Herbiconiux aconitum: one gene and its partner. Each later gene encodes a partner of the first gene's protein in a complex. Links are inferred from orthologs where the notes say so. Each region holds a gene or a part of one and is shown in the gene's direction. Other genes may lie near its edges.

What was found.
Region 2: the proteins of uvrA (region 1) and mfd are in contact, whole or in part, in a crystal structure (PDB 4DFC), measured with the Escherichia coli proteins. The link is inferred for Herbiconiux aconitum from one-to-one orthologs.

What each region holds. Positions count from the first base shown.
Region 1 is NZ_JANLCM010000002.1:737,974-750,676, reverse strand. The notes cover bases 4,631-8,054. They hold uvrA (excinuclease ABC subunit UvrA), read left to right. Parts: upstream 4,631-4,980; coding sequence 4,981-7,854; downstream 7,855-8,054. Other genes in these bases: N1027_RS15045 (IS1096 element passenger TnpR family protein), read right to left, coding at 7,908-8,054; uvrB (excinuclease ABC subunit UvrB), read left to right, coding at 4,631-4,791. Also shown: N1027_RS15070 (5-oxoprolinase subunit B family protein), read left to right, coding at 1-517; N1027_RS15065 (5-oxoprolinase subunit C family protein), read left to right, coding at 507-1,523; N1027_RS15060 (ATP-dependent 6-phosphofructokinase), read right to left, coding at 1,599-2,624; more of uvrB, read left to right, coding at 2,722-4,630; more of N1027_RS15045, read right to left, coding at 8,055-9,278; excinuclease ABC subunit UvrC, read left to right, coding at 9,370-11,301; RNase adapter RapZ, read left to right, coding at 11,375-12,253; DNA-binding protein WhiA, read left to right, coding at 12,342-12,703. UniProt on the Escherichia coli protein: The UvrABC repair system catalyzes the recognition and processing of DNA lesions. UvrA is an ATPase and a DNA-binding protein. A damage recognition complex composed of 2 UvrA and 2 UvrB subunits scans DNA for abnormalities.
Region 2 is NZ_JANLCM010000002.1:227,317-235,699, forward strand. Bases 561-4,795 are described here. They hold mfd (transcription-repair coupling factor), read left to right. Parts: upstream 561-956; coding sequence 957-4,595; downstream 4,596-4,795. Other genes in these bases: N1027_RS12640 (cell wall-binding repeat-containing protein), read left to right, coding at 4,722-4,795. Outside these bases: N1027_RS12630 (DUF6264 family protein), read right to left, coding at 1-532; more of N1027_RS12640, read left to right, coding at 4,796-6,554; N1027_RS12645 (nucleoside triphosphate pyrophosphohydrolase), read left to right, coding at 6,587-7,258; hisS (histidine--tRNA ligase), read left to right, coding at 7,409-8,383. UniProt on the Escherichia coli protein: Couples transcription and DNA repair by recognizing RNA polymerase (RNAP) stalled at DNA lesions. Mediates ATP-dependent release of RNAP and its truncated transcript from the DNA, and recruitment of nucleotide excision repair machinery to the damaged site.

The sequences.
Region 1 (12,703 bases):
CGCAGCGATCGGCGCTGCCGATGACCGCCCGGCAGGAGCGGGGCGCGGGGCCGACGGAGCAAGGGGCCGCAGCGACGTCGCGGGCACGCCAACGGGCGGGATCGGAAGGGACGACGCGGGCGGGAACGCCCCTGGCGCGATCGTGGAGCTGCCCGTGCGATACGACGGGCCCGATCTCGCCGTCGTCGCGGAGCTGAGCGGCGCATCCGTCGACAGTGTGATCGCGGCGCACCTCGACCAGCTCTGGACGGCGGCGTTCATCGGTTTCGCCCCCGGGTTCGCGTACCTCGCTGGTGAAGACGACCGTCTCACGGTGCCGCGGCGGAACACTCCGCGCGCTGTGGTGCCGGCGGGATCGGTGGCGTTGGCGGCGGGATATTGCGGGGTGTATCCGCGGGAGTCGCCCGGCGGTTGGCACCTCATCGGGCGCACGGATGCGGTGCTGTGGGATGTGAAGCGCGCAGATCCTGCGCTGCTCGCGCCGGGCACGCGGGTGAGGTTCGTTCGTGAACGCTGAGGAGTGGGAGGCCGGATCCCCCGAGGCAAGCGGGGCAGCCGCCGCCTTCGAGGTGATGGCCACTGGACCGCTCGCCCTGCTGCAGGATGCCGGCCGGCCCGGATACGCGCACCTCGGCGTGACAACCTCGGGCGCGGCCGACCGCAGTGCCTACGCCGCGGCGAATCGCCTCGTGGGCAACGAACCGGGCGCGGCAGCCATCGAGGCCGTGTTCGGGGGTCTCGAATTGCGCGCATCACGCACCCTGCTCGTCGCGCTGACCGGCGCCTCGGCGGTGGCCACCGTCACGGAGTTCGCGCGCAAGGGCCGTCACTCTGCCGGCGCCGAAGAGACCGACGCCCGCGCGAATGAGGCCAGGTCGCGCATCCCGCACCCGGCCGGTACGTCGTTCGTCGTGTTCGCCGGTGACACGATCGCTCTGGGAGCTCCTGAGGAGGGTCTCCGCTCCTACCTCGCGGTGCGCGGCGGGTTCGCGGGGGAACGAGTGCTCGGCAGCCGCTCCACCGACGTTTTGAGCAGCCTCGGTCCGGCACCTCTGCAGCAGGGTGACGTGCTCGGTCTGGCCGGCGACGAGCGGGGCGCGCCGGGCGACTGGCCGGAGACGACACTCATTCCGCCACCGCTTCCGCGAACCGGGCCGGCCATCCTCTCGATCACCCGCGGCCCGCGCGACGACTGGTTCGGCGAGGCGGGCTGGCGGATGTTGCTGCACGCGAGGTGGACGGTCGGCACCGACTCGAACCGCGTGGGTGTGCGGCTGGACGGCGCCGACGGCGACGACGGCGCCGCGGTCGAGCGGGCGCCGGATCACGCCGGTGAGCTGCCGAGCGAGGGCATGGTCGTGGGCGCGGTGCAGATTCCGCCGAGCGGGCAGCCGGTCGTGTTCCTGCGCGACCACCCCGTGACGGGCGGTTACCCCGTGATCGGCGTGCTCACGACGGCCTCGGTGGACCGCGCGGCCCAGCTGCGTCCCGGCGACGTGCTTCGTTTTCGTGCGGCTTGCTAGTTTTTACGCAAATAGAGAGGACCGACCCCATATAGGGCGCCGGTCCTCTCTATTTGCGTAAAAACTAGCAGCGGCTCACCCGAACAGCATCGCCGCCTCTTCGTAGCGGTGCTGCGGCACCACCTTGAGCTTGCCGAGCGCTTCTTCGAACCCGACGGTCACGATATCGGTGCCGCGAAGCGCCACCATCTGCCCCCAGGCCGAATCCTGCACGATGTCGGATGCCGCCATGCCGAGCCGGGTGGCGAGCACCCGGTCGTAGGCCGTCGGCACACCGCCGCGCTGGATGTGACCGAGCGTGGTCGCCCGCGTCTCGATTCCGGTGAGCTCTTCGATCATGGGTGCGAGCCGCTCGCCGATGCCGCCGAGACGCGGGCGGCCGAAGGCGTCGAGGCCGCGCTCGGAGTGCGGGTCGTCGGCGTGATCGGGCGTGAACCCCTCCGCCACGACCACCAGCGGCGCGCGACCCCGGTCGTTGGCGCTCTGCACCCATGCGGCCACCTGCGCCATGCTCGTCTTCTGCTCCGGGATCAGAATGGCATGGGCGCCCGCGGCCATGCCGGAGTGCAGGGCGATCCAGCCCACGTGGCGCCCCATCACCTCGGCCACCATGCACCGGCTGTGCGAGTCTCCCGTGGTGCGCAGGCGGTCCATCGCCTCGGTCGCGATCTCCACGGCGGTGTCGAATCCGAAGGTGTAGTCGGTGGCGTCGAGGTCGTTGTCGACGGTCTTGGGCACGCCGACTATCTTCAGTCCGGCATCCGTCAGCCGCTTCGCCGCGGCGAGAGTGCCTTCGCCCCCGATCGCCATGATGGCGTCGATACCGAGGCGGTCGAGGGTCTCCTGGATGCGCTCAGGGCCGCCGTTGCCTTCGAACGGGTTGGTGCGCGAGGTTCCGAGAATGGTGCCGCCCTGCTTGGCGATGCCGCGCACGTGGCTGCGCTCGAGCGGGAGGATCTCGCCCTTCACGACCCCGCGCCAGCCGTCTTTGAAGCCGACGAACTCCTGCCCGTTGATCTCGGTGCCTTTGAGCACTGCTCCACGGATGACCGCGTTCAGTCCAGGACAGTCTCCGCCGCTGGTCAGGATGCCGATTCTCATGTGTGTCTGCCTCGAGGTGGTGGTGAGGGGATGCGCCGCCATGACGCTGAGAGCGAGCACCGACCATGATGTCGGTGGCCCTCCCTAAACTTAATGCATGGAACCCACTCGCTCCGTACACCCCTTCGAGGTCATCAGCGACTACACGCCGAGTGGCGACCAACCGGCCGCCATCGCCGAGTTGGCGGGCCGCATCAACGCCGGTGAGACGGATGTCGTGCTCCTCGGCGCCACGGGAACGGGCAAGTCGGCCACCACTGCGTGGCTCATCGAACAGGTGCAGCGCCCCACACTGGTGCTCGCGCACAACAAGACCCTGGCCGCCCAGCTGGCCAATGAGTTCCGCGAGTTGATGCCGAACAACGCGGTCGAGTACTTCGTCTCCTACTACGACTACTACCAGCCAGAGGCCTACGTGCCGCAGACCGACACCTTCATCGAGAAAGACTCCTCGATCAACGCCGAAGTCGAGCGCCTCCGGCACTCCACCACGAACTCGCTGCTCAGCCGTCGCGACGTCGTGGTGGTCTCGACCGTCTCCTGCATCTACGGCTTGGGCACGCCCGAGCAGTACCTCAACGCGATGATCGCTCTCCAGGTCGGCCAGAAGGTCGACCGCGACTGGCTCATCCGACGCTTCGTCTCGATGCAATACCAGCGCAACGACATCGACTTCTCGCGCGGCAACTTCCGGGTGCGCGGCGACACCATCGAGATCATCCCGATGTACGAAGAGCTCGCCATCCGCATCGAGATGTTCGGCGACGAGATCGAAGGTCTCTACAGCCTGCATCCGCTGACCGGCGAGATCGTGCACAAACTCGACAACGTGTCGGTGTTCCCCGGTTCGCACTACGTTGCCGACACCAACGTGATGCATCGCGCCATCGAGACCATCCAGACCGAGTTGCACGACCGCCTGGCCGTGCTCGAACGCGAGGGCAAGCTCCTCGAAGCCCAGCGGCTCCGGATGCGCACGACCTTCGATCTCGAGATGATGCAGCAGATCGGCTTCTGCTCGGGCATCGAGAACTACTCCCGCCACATCGACGGGCGGATGCCTGGTGAAGCACCGCACTGCCTGCTCGATTACTTCCCCGACGACTTCCTCGTGGTGATCGACGAGTCCCACGTCACGGTGCCGCAGATCGGCGCAATGTACGAGGGCGACTCCTCGCGCAAGCGCACCCTGGTCGACCACGGTTTCCGCCTGCCGAGCGCGCTCGACAACCGGCCGCTGAAGTGGAACGAGTTCAAGAACCGTGTGGGCCAGACCGTCTACCTTTCGGCCACGCCCGGCAAGTACGAGATGGGCATCGCCGACGGGGTGGTGGAGCAGATCATCCGCCCCACCGGCCTGATCGACCCGACACTCGTCGTGAAGCCCTCCAAGGGACAGATCGACGACCTGCTCGAAGAGATCCGCATCCGCGCCGCGAAAGACGAGCGCGTGCTGGTCACCACCCTCACCAAGAAGATGGCCGAAGAGCTCACCGACTTCCTCACCGAGGCCGGCGTGCGGGTGCGTTACCTGCACTCCGACGTCGACACCCTGCGCCGCGTCGAGCTGCTCACCGAACTGCGGATGGGTGTGTACGACGTGCTCGTCGGTATCAACCTGCTGCGCGAGGGCCTCGACCTGCCCGAGGTGTCGCTGGTGGCCATCCTCGACGCCGACAAGGAGGGCTTCCTGCGCTCCTCGACCTCCCTCATCCAGACCATCGGCCGCGCGGCGCGCAACGTCTCCGGCGAGGTGCACCTCTACGCCGACAAGATGACCGACTCGATGCGGCTGGCGATCGATGAGACCGACCGGCGGCGCGAGAAGCAGGTGGCCTACAACACCTTGCACGGCATCGACCCGCAGCCGCTCCGCAAGCGCATCGCCGACATCACGGAGGCGCTGGCCCGCGAGGGTGCCGACACCGCCGAGCTGCTGCGCGAGCGCTCGGGCCGCGGCAAGAAGAGCCCCACTCCGAACCTCCGCCGCGAGGGCATCGCGGCGGCCGGCGCGAACGATCTCGAGTCGATCATCGCCGACTTGAACAGTCAGATGCTCGAGGCGGCGGCCGAACTCAAGTTCGAGCTGGCCGGGCGACTGCGCGACGAGGTCTCCGAGCTCAAGCGCGAACTCCGGCAGATGGAGAAGGCCGGCCACATCAGCTGACCCCCTTCGCTGGGAAACGACCGGATGCGCGGGGCCGAGATTCCCGCCAATCCGCGGCGGGCGATGTTGCCGTGAGCGTAATCCGACGCCAGTGTCGGAGGGTCGACATAGACTTTCGGGGTGTCGATTTCGAGCATAGATTCCGTTGATTCCATCGCCCCGCGTCCCGTTCCGGTTCCGGTCGAGCCGGTGGAGTTCCGCCATGGTTCCAGCGGAAAACTGAGCGTCCACGGCGCCCGGGTGCACAACCTGCGCGACGTCGACATCGAGATCCCACGCGACTCCCTCGTCGTGTTCACCGGGCTGTCGGGTTCCGGCAAGTCGAGCCTCGCCTTCGACACCATCTTCGCCGAGGGTCAGCGCCGCTACGTCGAGTCGCTGAGCGCCTACGCCCGTCAGTTCCTCGGTCAGGTCGACCGGCCCGACGTCGACTTCATCGAGGGGCTCAGCCCTGCGGTGTCGATCGATCAGAAGTCCACGAACCGCAACCCGCGGTCGACGGTGGGCACGATCACCGAGATCTACGACTACATGCGGCTGCTCTGGGCGCGCATCGGCATCCCGCACTGTCCGATCTGCGGTGAGACCATCTCGGCTCAGACCGTGCAGCAGATCGCCGACCAGCTCATGGAACTCGAGCCGGGCATCCGCTACCAGATCCTCAGCCCCGTCGTCTCGCAGAAGAAGGGCGAGTTCGTCGACCTGTTCAAAGAGCTCTCCGCGAGCGGCTACTCCCGGGCGATCGTCGACGGTGACCTCATTCAGCTGACCGAGCCGCCGAAGCTCAAGAAACAGATCAAGCACGACATCTCGGTCGTGGTCGATCGCCTGGTGGCCGGCCCCGAGATCCTCGGGCGGCTCACCGACTCCCTCGAGACCGCTCTGCGGCTCACCGACGGGCTGGTGCAGATCAACTACGTCGACGAGAACGGCCCCGAGGCATGGCAGACCTTCTCCGAGAAGCTGTCCTGCCCCAACCAGCACCCCATTCAGCTCACCGAGATCGAGCCGCGAACCTTCTCGTTCAACGCGCCGTTCGGCGCCTGCCCGGAATGCTCCGGCCTCGGCACGCGGATGTCGGTCGACCAAGACCTCCTGCTGGGCGACGAAGACCTCAGCATCAACGACGGCGTGATTATCCCGTGGACCACGCAGGGCAAGGGTCTCTTCCAGTACTACGAGAAGCTACTCGAGGGCCTGGCCCGCGATCTCGACTTCTCGCTGAGCACGCCGTGGAAGAAGTTGAAGCCCGACGTGCAGGAGGCGATCCTGCGCGGCGACAACTTCGAGGTCAAGGTCAAGTGGAAGAACCGCTACGGCCGTGAGATGAGCTACACCTCGGGCTTCGAGGGAGTGATGCCCTACATCGAGCGCCAGTTCCTCCAGGCCGACTCCGATTCGCAGCGTGCGCGCTGGGGCGAATACCTCCGCGAGGTGCCCTGCCCCGTCTGCGACGGCAAGCGTCTGAAGCCCGAAGTCCTCGCGGTCACCGTCGATTCGCACAGCATCGCGGATGTCGCGGAGCTCAGCCTGATCGAAGCCCAGTCGTTCATGGGCAAGCTGAACCTGACCGACCGTGAGGCGATGATCGCCGCCCAGGTGCTGCGCGAGATCAAGGCACGTCTCGACTTCTTGATCGAGGTCGGCCTGAACTACCTCAGCTTGTCGCGCGCGGCCGGGTCGCTCTCGGGCGGCGAGGCTCAGCGCATCCGTCTTGCCACTCAGATCGGCTCGGGCCTCACCGGGGTGCTCTACGTGCTCGACGAACCGTCGATCGGTCTGCATCAGCGCGACAACCGGCGCCTGATCGAGACCCTGGTGAAACTGAAGAGCCTCGGCAACACGCTGATCGTGGTGGAGCACGACGAAGACACCATCCGCACGGCCGACTGGATCGTCGACATCGGTCCCGGCGCCGGTGTGAACGGTGGAACCGTCGTTCATTCGGGTCACTACGACGAATTGCTCGCGAACACCCGCTCGCTCACCGGAGACTACCTCTCGGGTCGCAAGTCGATCGAGACGCCGAAGAAGCGTCGCCCGATCGACCGGAAGCGGATTATCACGGTCGTCGACGCCGAAGCCAACAACCTCAAGAAGGTCACGGCCGACTTCCCGCTCGGCGTGATGACCGCGGTCACCGGCGTGAGCGGATCGGGCAAGTCCAGTCTCGTCAACGACATCCTTTACCGGGTGATGGCCAATCAGCTGAACGGAGCGCGCAAGCTCCCGGGCAAGCACAAGCGCGTCACTGGGCTCGACAATCTCGACAAGGTGGTGCACGTCGACCAGGCGCCGATCGGCCGCACCCCGCGCTCGAACCCGGCGACGTACACGGGCGTGTTCGACCGCATCCGCACCCTCTTCTCCGAGACCGCGGAGGCCAAAGCCCGTGGCTACCTGCCGGGCCGGTTCTCGTTCAACGTCAAGGGCGGCCGCTGCGAGGCCTGCTCGGGCGACGGCACGATCAAGATCGAGATGAACTTCCTGCCCGACGTCTACGTGGCGTGCGAGGTCTGCGGTGGTGCGCGCTACAACCGCGACACCCTGGCCGTGCACTACAAGGGCAAGAACATCGCCGAGGTGCTCGACATGCCGATCTCCGAGGCGGCCGAGTTCTTCGAGCCGATCTCCGCGATCCACCGCTTCCTGAACACCCTGGTCGAGGTGGGCCTCGGCTACGTGCGTCTGGGCCAAAGTGCCACCACGTTGAGCGGCGGCGAGGCGCAACGCGTGAAGCTCGCCACCGAGCTGCAGCGGCGGTCGAACGGCCGTAGCATCTACGTTCTCGACGAGCCGACCACCGGTCTGCACTTCGAAGACGTGCGCAAGCTCTTGCTGGTGCTCAACAGTCTGGTCGACAAGGGAAACACGGTGATCGTGATCGAGCACAACCTCGACGTGATCAAGTCGGCCGACTGGCTGATCGACCTCGGTCCCGAAGGTGGATCGGGCGGCGGAACCATCATCGCCACCGGCACCCCGGAGAAGGTCGCGAAGGTCGAGGCGAGCCACACCGGTCGCTTCCTCAAAGAGGTTCTGGCGGCGCCGGCCAAACGCTGACCCGTCGCGAGTGGCCTGCTCACGCGGTCAGCGCACGAGGTCAGCGCACGCGGTCAGCGCAGCCGGAGCGACGCGAGGAGTCCGTCGGCCTCGACGAGGTCGATGCCGGCCGTTGCTCCCACGCAGCGGGGGAGCGGGCCGCCATCGGGTTCTCCGATCCGCTCCAGCCTGATGACCAGCCGACGCGGTTCGACACCGTAGCGATACTCGATCTCGTCTCCGACGTCGATGAGCAGCTCGCCGAGTTGCACGTCGTTCTCGTCGATCCGATCGTCTTCAGCGTCATCCGTGTCGGCAACGACCCCGACGCCCGCTCCGGCAGAGGCATCGCTCGTGACCCGGCCGAAGGACGTGAACACGGTGTCGGGCTCGCCCGCCACCGTGAACTCGTGGGGCTCCTCGTTCGGCCAATCCAGGCTCAGCTGGGCGGCGAGGTGCAGCTCTCCGAGATCGGACTCGGCGGCCAGCAGCAGCCGTCGCCATTCGGCCGGCTCCGTGCCGACGACGGCGACCTTCACCTGCAGGGCGGTTCCGGCCGGGTGCGGATTGATCACGTCGTCGTCGAGGAGGCCCAACTCGTCGGCGATCTCCACGACCGCATCGGCCAGTGCCGGTCGCAGGTCCTCCGGCGTCTCGAAGCGGTCGATTCCCGACGTCTTGACCCGTTCGATCAGCCCGTCCCCCTCGAGGAGGGCCAGCATCCGTGTCGTGTCGACGTCGGCCATTCGGGCCTGGTCGACGGTGGCACCGGCTGCGGTGTCGAGCATCGCCTGGATGCGCTTCTCCGACCTCTCTGGCAGCAAGCCCGGATCGACGGCCACGCAGAGCAGACCGATGACGCGTTGAACCGCCACGTCGCCCGGTTCGGTCGAATCGACGCCTCCGAGAACGTCCCGCAGACGCCCGAGCAGCGCTTCAGGCGTGCGCAAAGGCGGGGCCAGGGTCTCCAGGGCAGCGCGGGCTCGATCCACCGGAACGTCTTCGACCTCGTCGAGGGAGTCCACGAGGAACCCGAGCAGCGCCGTGCTCAGTTCGAACGCAACTTCGAGGAGCTCCGCGCTCTCGTCGATCTCATCGTCGGTGCCCGACCAGGAGCCGGTCTCCACGGCGAAGTCGAGGTAGTGCTCGAGCGTCTGGATGACATCCGGCAGCTCGCCTGCGCGCTCGGGATCGTCGTCGATGCCGGCGAGCAGGCCCTCAAGCACCGGGGCGGTCGGGGCGTGCAGCGCGCCCCGGCTACGGTCGAAGAGATCGCTGAGCAGCGCAACGGTCCGGTCGGTCGGAAGGTGGTCGTCTCCGACGGACACCAGGTGCCGCGCATACCAGCGCTCGAAGGCGATCAAGACGGCCTTCGTGGCGGTCGCCGTCGAGCCGGCCGCGCTCCGACGCACGGGTCGCCGAGGTTGTCGACGCTTGACACCCATCACGCACCTGCTTCCTGTCCGCTCATCGCGTACTCCACACCGATCGTAGACGCGCTCGATGTCGGCGCCGGATGCGAGAATTGGATCAACCATGGCAAACACTGTTTCGTACCGCCCGAAAGCGGGGGAGATCCCCACGCAACCAGGCGTCTATCGTTTCAAAGACGCATCCGGGCGCGTGCTCTACGTCGGCAAGGCGAAGAACCTCCGGGCGCGTCTCAGCAACTACTTCGCACCCCTCCGCAGCCTGCACGAACGCACCCGGCGCATGGTCACCACGGCCGCGGGCGTGGAGTGGACGGTGGTGGCGACGGATGTCGAGTCGCTGCAGCTCGAATACACCTGGATCAAGGAGTTCGACCCGCCCTTCAACGTCAAATTCCGTGACGACAAGACCTACCCCTTCATGGCGGTGACGCTGGGCGACGAGGCACCGCGGGTGATGGTGACGCGCAACCATCGCATCAAGGGCGCCCGTTACTTCGGGCCCTACCCGAAGATCTGGGCGGTGAAAGACACCATCGACTTGATGATCAAGGCGTTCCCCATCCGCACCTGCTCCGATTCGAGCTACAAGCATGCGATGCAGACCGGCCGGCCGTGTTTTCCGGGCCAGATCGGTCGCTGCGGCGGCCCGTGCTCCGGCCGGGTGACGATCGAGGAGCATCGCGAGATCGTCGACGACTTCGTGGCGTTCATGGCGGGCGGCGACTCCCGCTTCGTGACGGCGGCGCGCAAGAACATGAAGAAGGCCTCCGAGCGGCAGGACTACGAGGCGGCCGCGAAGTACCGCGACCAGTTGCAGGCGCTGGAAGCCGTGCTCGCGAAGAGCGCGGTCGTGCTGCGCGACGGTGTCGACGCCGACGTCTTCGGGGTGGAGCACGACGAGTTGGCCGCCAGTGTGCAGCAGTTCATCGTGCGCGGTGGGCGCATCCGCGGTGAGCGTTCGTGGACGGTCGACAAAGAGATCGACGTCGACACCGCCGAACTGGTCGACTCGATCCTGCAGCAGGCCTACGAGGGCGATGTGCCGCCCCGCGAGATCATCGTGCCGGCCCTGCCCGACGACACGGCCGAGCTCGAGACCTGGCTGGGGGAGCGGCGCGCGAAGGGCAAGGTCGTGCTGCACACGGCGCAGCGCGGCGAGAAGGCCGCTCTCATGCAGACCGCGTCGATGAACGCGAAGAACAACCTCATGCTCTACAAGACCCGCCGCTCCTCCGACTTCGTGGCGCGGTCGCAGGCGCTCACCGACATCCAGGAGGCGCTGGGAATGACGGATGCGCCGCTCCGGATGGAGTGCTACGACGTCTCGCACCTGGCCGGCACGAACATCGTCGCCTCGATGGTGGTGTTCGAAGACGGCCTGGCCCGTAAAGACCAGTACCGCCGTTTCTCGATCGCCGACTCAACCGACGACACCGAGTCGATCTACCAGGTGATCACGCGGCGTCTGGCCTACCTGAAAGACCAGCCGGCCGAGGCTGCGACGGATGCGTCGGCGCTTCCCGACCAGACCTTCACCGAGGGCGAAGGCCCCGATGAGAGCACTGCGGAGGAGCTGGTCGTGCAGGAGCGGAGGAAGAAGTTCGCCTACCCGCCGAATCTCCTCATCGTCGACGGCGGGCAGCCGCAGGTGAACGCGGCGGCGCGGGCCCTCGAGGAATCCGGGGTGCAGGGTATCTTCCTGGCCGGCATCGCGAAGCGGCTCGAAGAGGTCTGGCTGCCCGACACCGATTACCCGGTGATCCTGCCGCGCGGCAGCGAGGCCCTGTTCATGATCCAGCGCATCCGAGACGAAGCGCACCGCTTCGCCATCACCCACCAGCGGGCCAGGCGCAAGCGCGACATCTCGAGCGTGCTGAGCGAGGTTCCCGGGCTCGGCCCGTCGCGGGTGCGCGAGCTGCTGAAGCACTTCGGTTCGGTGTCGGAGTTGAAGAAAGCCGACTCGGCGGCCATCGCCGAGGTCAAGGGAATCGGACCGACGCTGGCGGAGAGCATCCGTTCGACCCTGTCTCGGTGACCGATCCGTGCCGATAGGCCTACTCCTGTCGATAGGCTAGACACACGATCCCATTTCGAAGCGAAAGCGCACGATGACCCCGGAACCACCCCAGCAACAGGAAGTGCTGATCGTCACGGGCATGTCCGGTGCGGGTCGTTCGACCGTCGCCAACGCCCTCGAAGACCTCGGCTGGTACGTGGTCGACAATCTGCCGCCGCAGATGCTGCGGCCGCTGGTCGATCTCGCCGAGCACGCCGGGTCGACTCTGCCGCGCATCGCCGCCGTGGTGGATGTGCGCGGTCGCGACTTCTTCTCCGACCTGCAGGAGATCATCAAAGACCTCCGTGGCGGCATCCAGTTGCGCGTTGTCTTCCTCGAGGCCACCGATCAAGCGCTGGTGCGGCGCTTCGAGCAGGTGCGGCGCCCCCATCCGCTGCAGGGCAACGGCACGCTGCTCGACGGCATCGGCGCCGAGCGCTCGCGGCTGAGCCCCATCCGCGAGTCGAGCGACATCGTGATCGACACCTCCGATCTCAACATCCACCAGCTCGCCACCGTGGTGCAGGAGCGGTTCTCGGCCGCCGACACCGCGGGAGTGCAGGTGACCGTGATGAGTTTCGGTTTCAAGTACGGCGCTCCCACCGACGCCGACGGGATCGCCGACGCGCGGTTCCTGCCGAACCCGTTCTGGGTGCCGGAGCTCCGCGCCCACACCGGCCTCGACTCCGACGTGAGCGAATACGTGCTCGGCCAGTCCGGTGCGCGGGAGTTCGTCGACGCCTACGCCAAAGCACTCGAACCCGTTCTCGCGGGGTATCAGCGGGAGAACAAGCGGCACGCGACCATCGCCATCGGCTGCACGGGCGGCAAGCACCGCTCCGTCGCCATCGCGCGTGAACTCGCCGAGAAGATCGGCACGTTCCCCGGGGTCGTCGTGAACGTCAAACACCGCGACCTCGGTCGGGAGTGACTCCGCGGCCGGGGCGAGGGATTCGTGTTCCTCCCATTCGGTGAACAGCACGTGAAAGAATGCCCGTCAACAGAAGAAGGTTTGCATATTGGCACTCACCGCCGACGTCAAAGACGAACTGGCCCGCGTCGCGGTCAGTAAGACGACAGTGCGGGCCGCCGAGCTCGCGACGGTCCTGCGGTTCGCCGGGGGACTGCACCTGATCTCCTCGCGGATCGCGATCGAGGCCGAGCTCGACACCGCCGACATCGTGAAGCGCGTGCTCCGCGACCTCGCCGAGCTCTACGGAGTGAAGGGTGACGTGTCGATGATCGCGCCCTCGGGCGTGCGTCGTGAAGGCACCTACCTGGTGCGGGTGCTCGACGGCGGCGAGACACTGGCCCGCCAGACCGGACTGCTGGATGCGCGCCGCCGGCCGATCCGCGGGCTCCCGAATCGTCTCACCACCGG
Region 2 (8,383 bases), 510 kb from region 1 along the record:
AGAGTCCGAAGATCGCGGCGAAGAGCAGGGTGGCGACCATGCCGAACACGGCCCCGGAGCCCGCGGCCAGTTCGTCGGCGGGGATCTGCGAGACATCGATGGTGCCATCGGCGTAGTACGCCATCAGCGGCGAGAAGCCCTGGGCGACGAACACGCTGGCGATGGGAGAACCGATCAGCAGCACGAGCCCGACCACGAAGGCGATGATTCCGACGGTCTTGGGTCGTGGGGCCGCCGACGCCAGTGCCTGGCCGGGGTATGCGTACGCCGACCCCGCCGACCCCGCCGATCCGAGGGGGCTCTGATAGCCGGTGTACTGCGGTGCAGGCGCCGGCGGTTGAGCGTACTGCGGTGCGGGGGCCGCGGGCGGCGGAGTGACCGCTGCCGGGGGAGCGGTCGGCGTCGCGGGGGTGGGCGCGTATTCTCCGAAACGCGGTCGTTCCCGCTGCGGCGGGGCGGCGGTTGCGGCGGATGCGTCTGGTGCGGCGGATGCGTCAGTCGGGGTGGAGTCGTCGGGTGGCGTCGTGGTCACGGTGTCCTCGGGTTCGTTCGTGCGGTTCGCCGCTGTTCGCGGCAGGCACCTATCGCCCAGACTCTACTCGTCGCACCCCACCACTGCGGCGCACGCGAGCCCGCCGGAACGCGTCGCCGTGTGCCCGATCGCGCCTCACCACCAGCGGCGCGCAGCGGGCTCGGCGGAACGCGGCGGCGTGACGTCGCGTTCTGCGGTGAGAGCGCCCGGTGCGTGGGCTCCCGAGTGCTTCACCGCAAGACGCGCCGCAGCGGCGGCGGCGCGTAATCAGCACAGCCGCGCCGCAGCAGCGGCGGCGCGTAGCGGGCCCAGCGGAACGCGGCGGCGTGACGTCGCGTTCCGCGGTGAGAGCGCCCAGTTCGTGGGCTCCCGGGTACTTCACCGCAAGCCGCGCCGCAGCAGCGGCGGCGCGTAGACTAGCTCGGTGCTTCACGGTTTGATCGATGCGCTTTCGCGCGCCTCCACGTTCGAACGAGCCTTGGCCGAGGCCGGGCGCAATGCCGATTTCTCGTTGCCCGAGGGGCTTCGCGCCCCGCTTCTGGCCGCGATGATGAGTCGCCGCATCGAGCGCGGATTGCCGGAGGCACTCATGGTCGTCACGGCCACGGGCCGCGAGTCGGAGAAGCTCCGCGAGTCGCTCGCGAGTTTTCTGCCCGAGGCGCAGATCATCGAGTTCCCGGCGTGGGAGACGCTGCCGCACGAGCGTCTCAGCCCGAGCGCCGAGATCGTCGGCAAGCGCATCGACGCGCTCCGGCGTCTGGTCGACTGGCAGCGGGCGACGGATGCCGCGGCGGCCGACCCCGGCACCACCGCAGCCCCGGCTCCCATCGTGGTCGTCGCATCCGTTCGCGCCGCGCTGCAGCCGATCGCGTCGAATCTCACCGAGCTCGACACCATCGAGCTGGTGCGTGGCGCACGCGGTTTCGACCTCTCGGCGCTCAGCCGGCAACTGGTCGAGCTCGCCTACTCCCGGGTCGACATGGTCACGCGGCGCGGCGAGTACGCGGTGCGCGGCGGCATCCTCGACGTCTTCCCGCCCATCGCCGAGCACCCGTTCCGGGTCGATTTCTTCGGCGACGAGGTGGAGGAGATCCGTGCTTTCTCGGTGGCCGATCAACGTTCGCTGCCGGACGAAGCCGACCGTGTCAGCCTTCCGCCCAGCCGCGAACTGCTGCTGAGCGACGCGGTGCGGCAGCGTGCTCGCGAGATGCAGCACGAGTTCCCGAGTCTCGCCGGCATGCTGGAGAAGATCTCGGCCGGCATCCCGGTCGAGGGCATGGAGTCGTTGGCGCCGGCGCTCCTCGACGAGCTCGTCACCGTCGCGCATTACCTGCCGGCCGGCGCGGCCATCGCCGTGGTGTCGCCCGAACGGGTCGCCACCCGGGCCGTGAATCTCTCCGAGACGAACCGCGAGTTCCTCGCCGCCGCCTGGACCGCCGCCACGGCCGGCGCGGAGGCGCCGATCGACCTGGAGTCGGGCGAGTTCATCACCCTCAACCAGCTGCGCGACGCCGCGGGCACCGAGCGTGCCTGGTGGACGCTCAGCGAATTCCAGCAGGGCCCGGCCGAAGACGACATCCTCCCCGAGCACCGCGAGATCGAGGAGCACCTCACCATCCGTGTCGCGGCCGACGCGGTGCCGAGTTTCTCCGGCAACGCCGACGGCGCCATCGACCACGTGGCGCGCCGCCTCGCCGACGACTGGACCGTCGTGGTCGTGGCCCAGGGGCAAGGCCTGGTCGAACGTGCAGCCGACGTGCTCTCCGAGCGCGAGGTGCCGGCCCGCATCGTCGACGACTTCCCGGCCGATGCCGAACCACGGATGGCGTACCTCATCCGCAGCTCGGTCGAGCACGGCTTCGAACTCCCCGAACTCAAGCTCGCCGTCATCGGCGAGACCGAGTTCTACGGCCGCACCGCCGGCTACGACACCCGTCAGGTGAAGAAGCTCGCAAGCCGCCGCAAGAATGTGGTCGACCCGCTGCAGCTCAAGACCGGCGACTTCGTGGTGCACCAGACCCACGGCATCGGCAAGTTCCTCGAGCTGACACAGCGCGAGGTGTCGTCGGGCGGCCGCAACGCGGTGAAGACCACCCGCGAATACCTGGTGATCGAATACGCGCCCTCCAAGCGTGGCTACCCCGGCGACAAGCTCTACGTGCCCACCGATCAGCTCGACCTCCTGAGCCGCTACGTGGGCGGCGAGGCGCCCGCGCTCAGCAAGATGGGCGGCAGCGACTGGTCGCAGGCGAAGGGCAAGGCGCGCAAGGCGGTACGCGACATCGCGGTGGAGCTGGTGAAGCTCTACTCGGCTCGCATGGCGTCGAAGGGCTACGCGTTCGGCCCCGACACACCCTGGCAGCACGAGCTGGAGGAGGCGTTCCCGTTCCAGGAGACGCCCGACCAGCTGACGGTGATCGACGAGGTGAAGGCCGACATGGAGCGGCCCATCCCGATGGACCGCCTGCTCTCGGGCGACGTCGGCTTCGGCAAGACCGAGATCGCGATCCGGGCGGCGTTCAAGGCGGTGCAGGAGGGCAAGCAGGTGGCGATGCTGGTGCCCACCACGCTGCTCGTGCGCCAGCACATGGAGACCTTCGCCGAGCGCTACGCCGGCTTCCCGGTGCACCTCCGGGCGCTCAGCCGGTTCCAGAGCGACAAGGAGACGAAGGAGACCATCGCGGGGCTCGCCGACGGCACGGTCGACGTCGTGATCGCGACCCATCGCATCCTGAGCGACAACATCGCCTTCAAAGACCTGGGCCTCTTGATCATCGACGAGGAGCAGCGCTTCGGCGTCGAGCACAAAGACCAGCTGAAGAAGCTCAAGACGAACGTCGACATCCTGGCGATGAGCGCGACGCCGATCCCGCGCACGCTGGAGATGGCGGTGACGGGCATCCGCGAGATGTCGACGCTGGCCACACCGCCGGAGGACCGGCATCCGATTCTCACCTTCGTGGGGCCGTACTCCGACAAGCAGGTGGGCGCGGCCATCCGACGCGAGCTGCTGCGTGAGGGCCAGGTGTTCTTCGTGCACAACCGGGTGTCGTCGATCAACCGGGTCGCGGCGCAGATCGCAGAGCTCGTGCCCGAAGCACGGGTCGCCGTGGCGCACGGTCAGATGAACGAGCACGTGCTGGAGCAGGTGATCGTCGACTTCTGGGAGCGCAAGTTCGACGTGCTGGTGTCGACCACGATCATCGAGACCGGTATCGACATCGCCAACGCGAACACGTTGATCGTCGACCGTGCCGACAAATACGGGCTGTCGCAGCTGCATCAGCTGCGCGGGCGGGTGGGCCGTGGACGCGAGCGGGCGTATGCCTACCTGCTGTTCGACGAGAACAAGCCGCTGTCGGAGACGGCGAACGACCGGCTCTCGACGCTGGCGGCCAACAACGAGCTCGGCTCGGGCATCCAGGTGGCGCTGAAAGACCTCGAGATCCGCGGCGCGGGAAACCTGCTCGGCGGCGAGCAGGCCGGGCACATCGCCGGGGTCGGGTTCGATCTGTATCTGCGCATGATCGGCGAAGCCGTGTCGGCGTTCCGTGGCGACGTCGCCGAGGGGCAGACCGAGCTGCGACTCGAGCTGCCCGTGGATGCGCACATCCCTGAGGATTACGTCGACAGCGAGCGGCTGCGCCTCGAGGCCTACCAGAAGCTGTCGACGGCGTCGGCACCCACCGCGTCCGACGACTCGATCGACCACGTGATCGAAGAGCTCACCGACCGCTACGGCGAACCGCCGGTTCAGGTCGCGAACCTCATCGCGGTGTCGCGACTGCGGCGCCACGCGCAGAAGGCGGGGCTCAGCGAGGTGGTGACGATGGGGTCGAACCTGCGGGTGGCGCCGGCCGACCTCGCCGATTCGATCCAGGTGCGGCTGCAGCGGATGTACCCCGGCGCGAAGTACTTCGCGCAGACCTCAGCGGTCTCGGTGCCGATGCCGGTCGTCGACGGCAAGCCCCTGGCCGACTCCGAGCTCATCGCCTGGGCGCAGGGCCTCCTCGACGCGATCTTCGCCCCCGCTGGGCATCCTGCCGCCACCCCCGCACCGTAGCCTCCACGCCACCTTCGACGGCGACTCCTGCCGCTATTTGACCGTCCGGTGCGTGGCCGCGCGCATGCTATAAACGATCGAGGCAACACGTGTCGACGACGCGCGGCCGGCTCGAGGGGGGCGCGAATGCGCGGACGACGATGGATGCGCGCGAAGACGGGAGCTGCGATAGCGGCCCTCCTCGTCGTCGGTGGAATCGCGACCGCGAATCCCGCCTCGGCGAATCCGGCGTCGGCTCGCACGATCGACGCGACGGCAGGGCCGTTGCAACTCGGAGTGCCGTGGGCGCAGACTCTTGATGCTCGGTGGGAACCCGATCCGGCCGCACCGCTTCCCTCGACGACGCGGCAGTTGTCGGTCGTGGTGCCCCGCGCGCTGTTCGACTTCCAGTCGACCTTCGCTGCGATGCTGGGGGGCAAGCAGCGAAATCCTGTGACCGTGACCGCGGCTGACGCGGCGACCAGGACAATCACCGTGGACATTCCCGAGGGGTACTTCGCCACGCCGGAAGGGCAGCCGGGAATGGCCTCCGGCTCTCCCCGCTACTCCTTGTATCTGCAGGCGGCTAGACCGATGCCGGACGACATCCAACTCGGCCCCTTCGGCTTCCCCGGCGAATACCGCTCCTCCGCAATCGCCTCCATCGGGTTCTCCGCCGGTGGCCCGGGAGCCACCGACCACAGTCGCACCGTCGTCGCGGTCGACGCGTCCCGCTACGCCTCCGAATCGGTGTTCGGGATCGATCCCGCGGACGAACTCACCGCGGCTGCGGGAGAGACCCTCACGATCGTGGGCGGGCCCCTGCTCGATCCAGGAGCCTCTGCGACGCTCTCGCTGGGCTTCGATCGTGACTCGGTGCCGATGCCTGTGACCGTGTCGCCGGATGCGATCAGCCTGAGCGTGCCCTCGAAGAGTGCGATGAGTGGTCTTCTGAATCGTCACGCCATCGTCACCGTTACCGGGATGGGTGATCGCACCTCCTTCCGGCTCGAGGTGCCTCTGACGATCGTCAACCATCCGACGGCCGGCCCCGGAGTCACCACCCGCATCGCCGGCGTCGATCGTTACGCAGCAGCTGTGGCCTACAGCGGCATCCAATTCCCCCCTTACTCCGGCAGCGGGCGTTCGGTCTTCCTCGCCGCAGGAGCGAAGTACCCGGATGCGCTGAGTGGTGCCGCAGCAGCCGCGCATGTCGGCGGCCCTTTGCTCCTAATGGCGGCCGATTCACCAAGCACCGTCTTTCTGGTCGGCTCGGCAGCTCAGGGCGCGGGTGCAAGCGACATCTGGACCATCGGCGGGCCGGCTTCGGTGTCGTATGCCGACAGCCTCAACGTCGCCGGTTTGGCCGGTACGACCGGGCCCTGGCGCGTCGAAGGGGAGGACAGATACGAAGTCTCTCGCAGAACCGCCGACACTTTCTGGCCCGACGGTGCGGACACCGTCTTCATCGCCACGGGGGAGAACTTTCCCGATGCCCTCGCTGCCGTCCCGGCGGCCGCGTCACAAGGAGCGCCCGTCATCCTCGTGGCGGGCTCGCAAACGGAGCTCGACCAGAGCACGCTCGCCGAATTGGACAAGCTCGAGCCGAGCCACGTCGTGATCGTTGGCGGCCCGGTCTCGGTGTCTCCGGGCATCGCGAGTCAGCTCGGCGCCCGTGGCGCCGGAGATGTCGAACGCATCACCGGTTCCGACCGGTATGAGGTCGCGACCGCGGTCAACAGAAGGTTCTTCCCGACCGCCGAGGAAGCTTTCGTCGCCACAGGGGCGACTTTTGCCGACGCTTTGGCAGGAGGGGTGCTCGCGGCCTCGAAGCACGCCCCGCTCTTGCTCGTGCGCCCGGACTGCATTCCGACCTCCGCTCATGCCGCGCTCGACGAATGGGATGTTTCGCGCACCACGCTCCTCGGAGGTCCAGCCAGTCTCGGGCCGGCAGTGGAGGATCTCGTGCCCTGCCGCTGACGCGCCGCCGCGTGGCATGGGAGGCTTGAGGAATGCCTGAGATTCCCGACGCACCGACCAAGCTCGACCAGCTCGTCGAGGTGACCGCGGTGCTGCGCGCACCCGGCGGATGCCCGTGGGACGCCGACCAGACGCACGCGAGCCTCGTGCAGTACCTCGTGGAGGAGACGCACGAGCTGATCGAGGCGATCGAGTCCGGCGACCGCGAGGAGATGATCGAGGAGCTCGGCGACGTGCTCTACCAGGTGATCTTCCACGCCGATATCGCCTCGCACACCCCGGGCGAGGACTTCGACATCCAGGATGTCGCGGCGCACATGACCGCGAAGATGGTGGGCCGGCATCCGCATGTCTTCGGCGACCTCGAGCTCGAGACGGCCGACGACGTCGTGGCCGCCTGGGACGGCTTCAAGGCCGCGGAGAAGCCCTCGCGCACGAGTGTGCTCGACGGCATCCCGCTCGGCATGCCGTCGCTGGCGCTCGCTGACAAGTTGATCGGTCGCGCGCAGAAGGTCGGCGTGCTCGACGAGGATGCGCCGCCCGTCGTGCCGGTCGCCTCGGAAGACGAGCTCGGCCCGTTGCTGTTGGCCATCGTCGCGTCGGCGAAATCCCAGGGCCTCGACGCCGAGCGCGCCCTCCGCACCACCCTCCGTGGCCTCCGCGAGGAGATCGCGGCAGCGGAGTCCGCCCCGCCGGCGCAGTGACCCCCTCTGCTCTGCACGTCCAAACGACGGAGTGTCGAGCAGGATGCGGCGCCAGAGTCCGTCGTTCCCGTCATCGTGGGGAATACTCCGTCGTGAGGGCGCGAGCGGCGGCGGCATGAGCGCTTCTGTGCGAGTCGGTAATCTGGAGCAATGGCTTCCCCCGTTTCACCGCCCCGCGGCATGCGCGATTTCCTGCCTGCTGAGAAGGCGAAGCGCGAGCGCGCGCTCGGCGTCATCCGCGCGAGCTACGCCGCCCACGGCTTCGACGAGATCGAGACCCCCGTGGTCGAAGACTTCGGGCGCCTGCACTCCGGCCTCGGCGGCGACAACGAGAAGCTCGCGTTCAACGTGATGAAGCGCGGCCTCGACGCCGACGCGCTGCGCGCAGCCGCCGACGCCGACGACCCCGACGCGCTCGCCGACCTCGGCCTGCGGTTCGACCTCACCGTGCCCCTCGCCCGCTTCTACGCCACCCACCGCGCGAACCTGCCGCAGGTCTTCCGCGCGGTGCAGATCGCCCCGGTCTGGCGGGCTGAACGCCCGCAGAAGGGGCGCTACCGCCAGTTCGTGCAGTGCGACATCGACATCATCGGTGAGGGCGGCATCCTGGCCGAGATCGAGTTGCTCACGGCCACGCTCGCCGCGCTCGACGCGCTGGGCCTCGAGGGCTGCAGCATCCGCATCAACGACCGCCGCCTGCTGATCGGCATGCTGGAGGCCTTCGGGTTCGCCGAGGCCGAGCACGCCTCCGTTCTCATCACCATCGACAAGCTCGACAAGGTCGGGCCCAGCGGCGTCGTCGAAGAGCTTCGAGGCCGCGAAGCGACCCCCGCGGCCGTCGAGGCTCTCGAGGCCTACTTCGCCGGTGCGCCTGCGCAGGCGGCGGGGCTCGCCGAGGCCGAGATCGCCGCCGCACTGCCCGCAGGGGTGGCCCCGGATGCGGTCGCCCAGCTCGCCGCCATCGGGCTGGCCCTCCGCGAAGCCGGCGTGGCCGGCGTGCTGAAGTTCGACCCCTTCCTCGTGCGGGGGATGGGCTACTACACCGGCACCATCTTCGAGATCGAGCACCCCGACTACTCCTTCTCACTCGGCGGCGGAGGGCGCTACGACGGCATGATCGGCCGC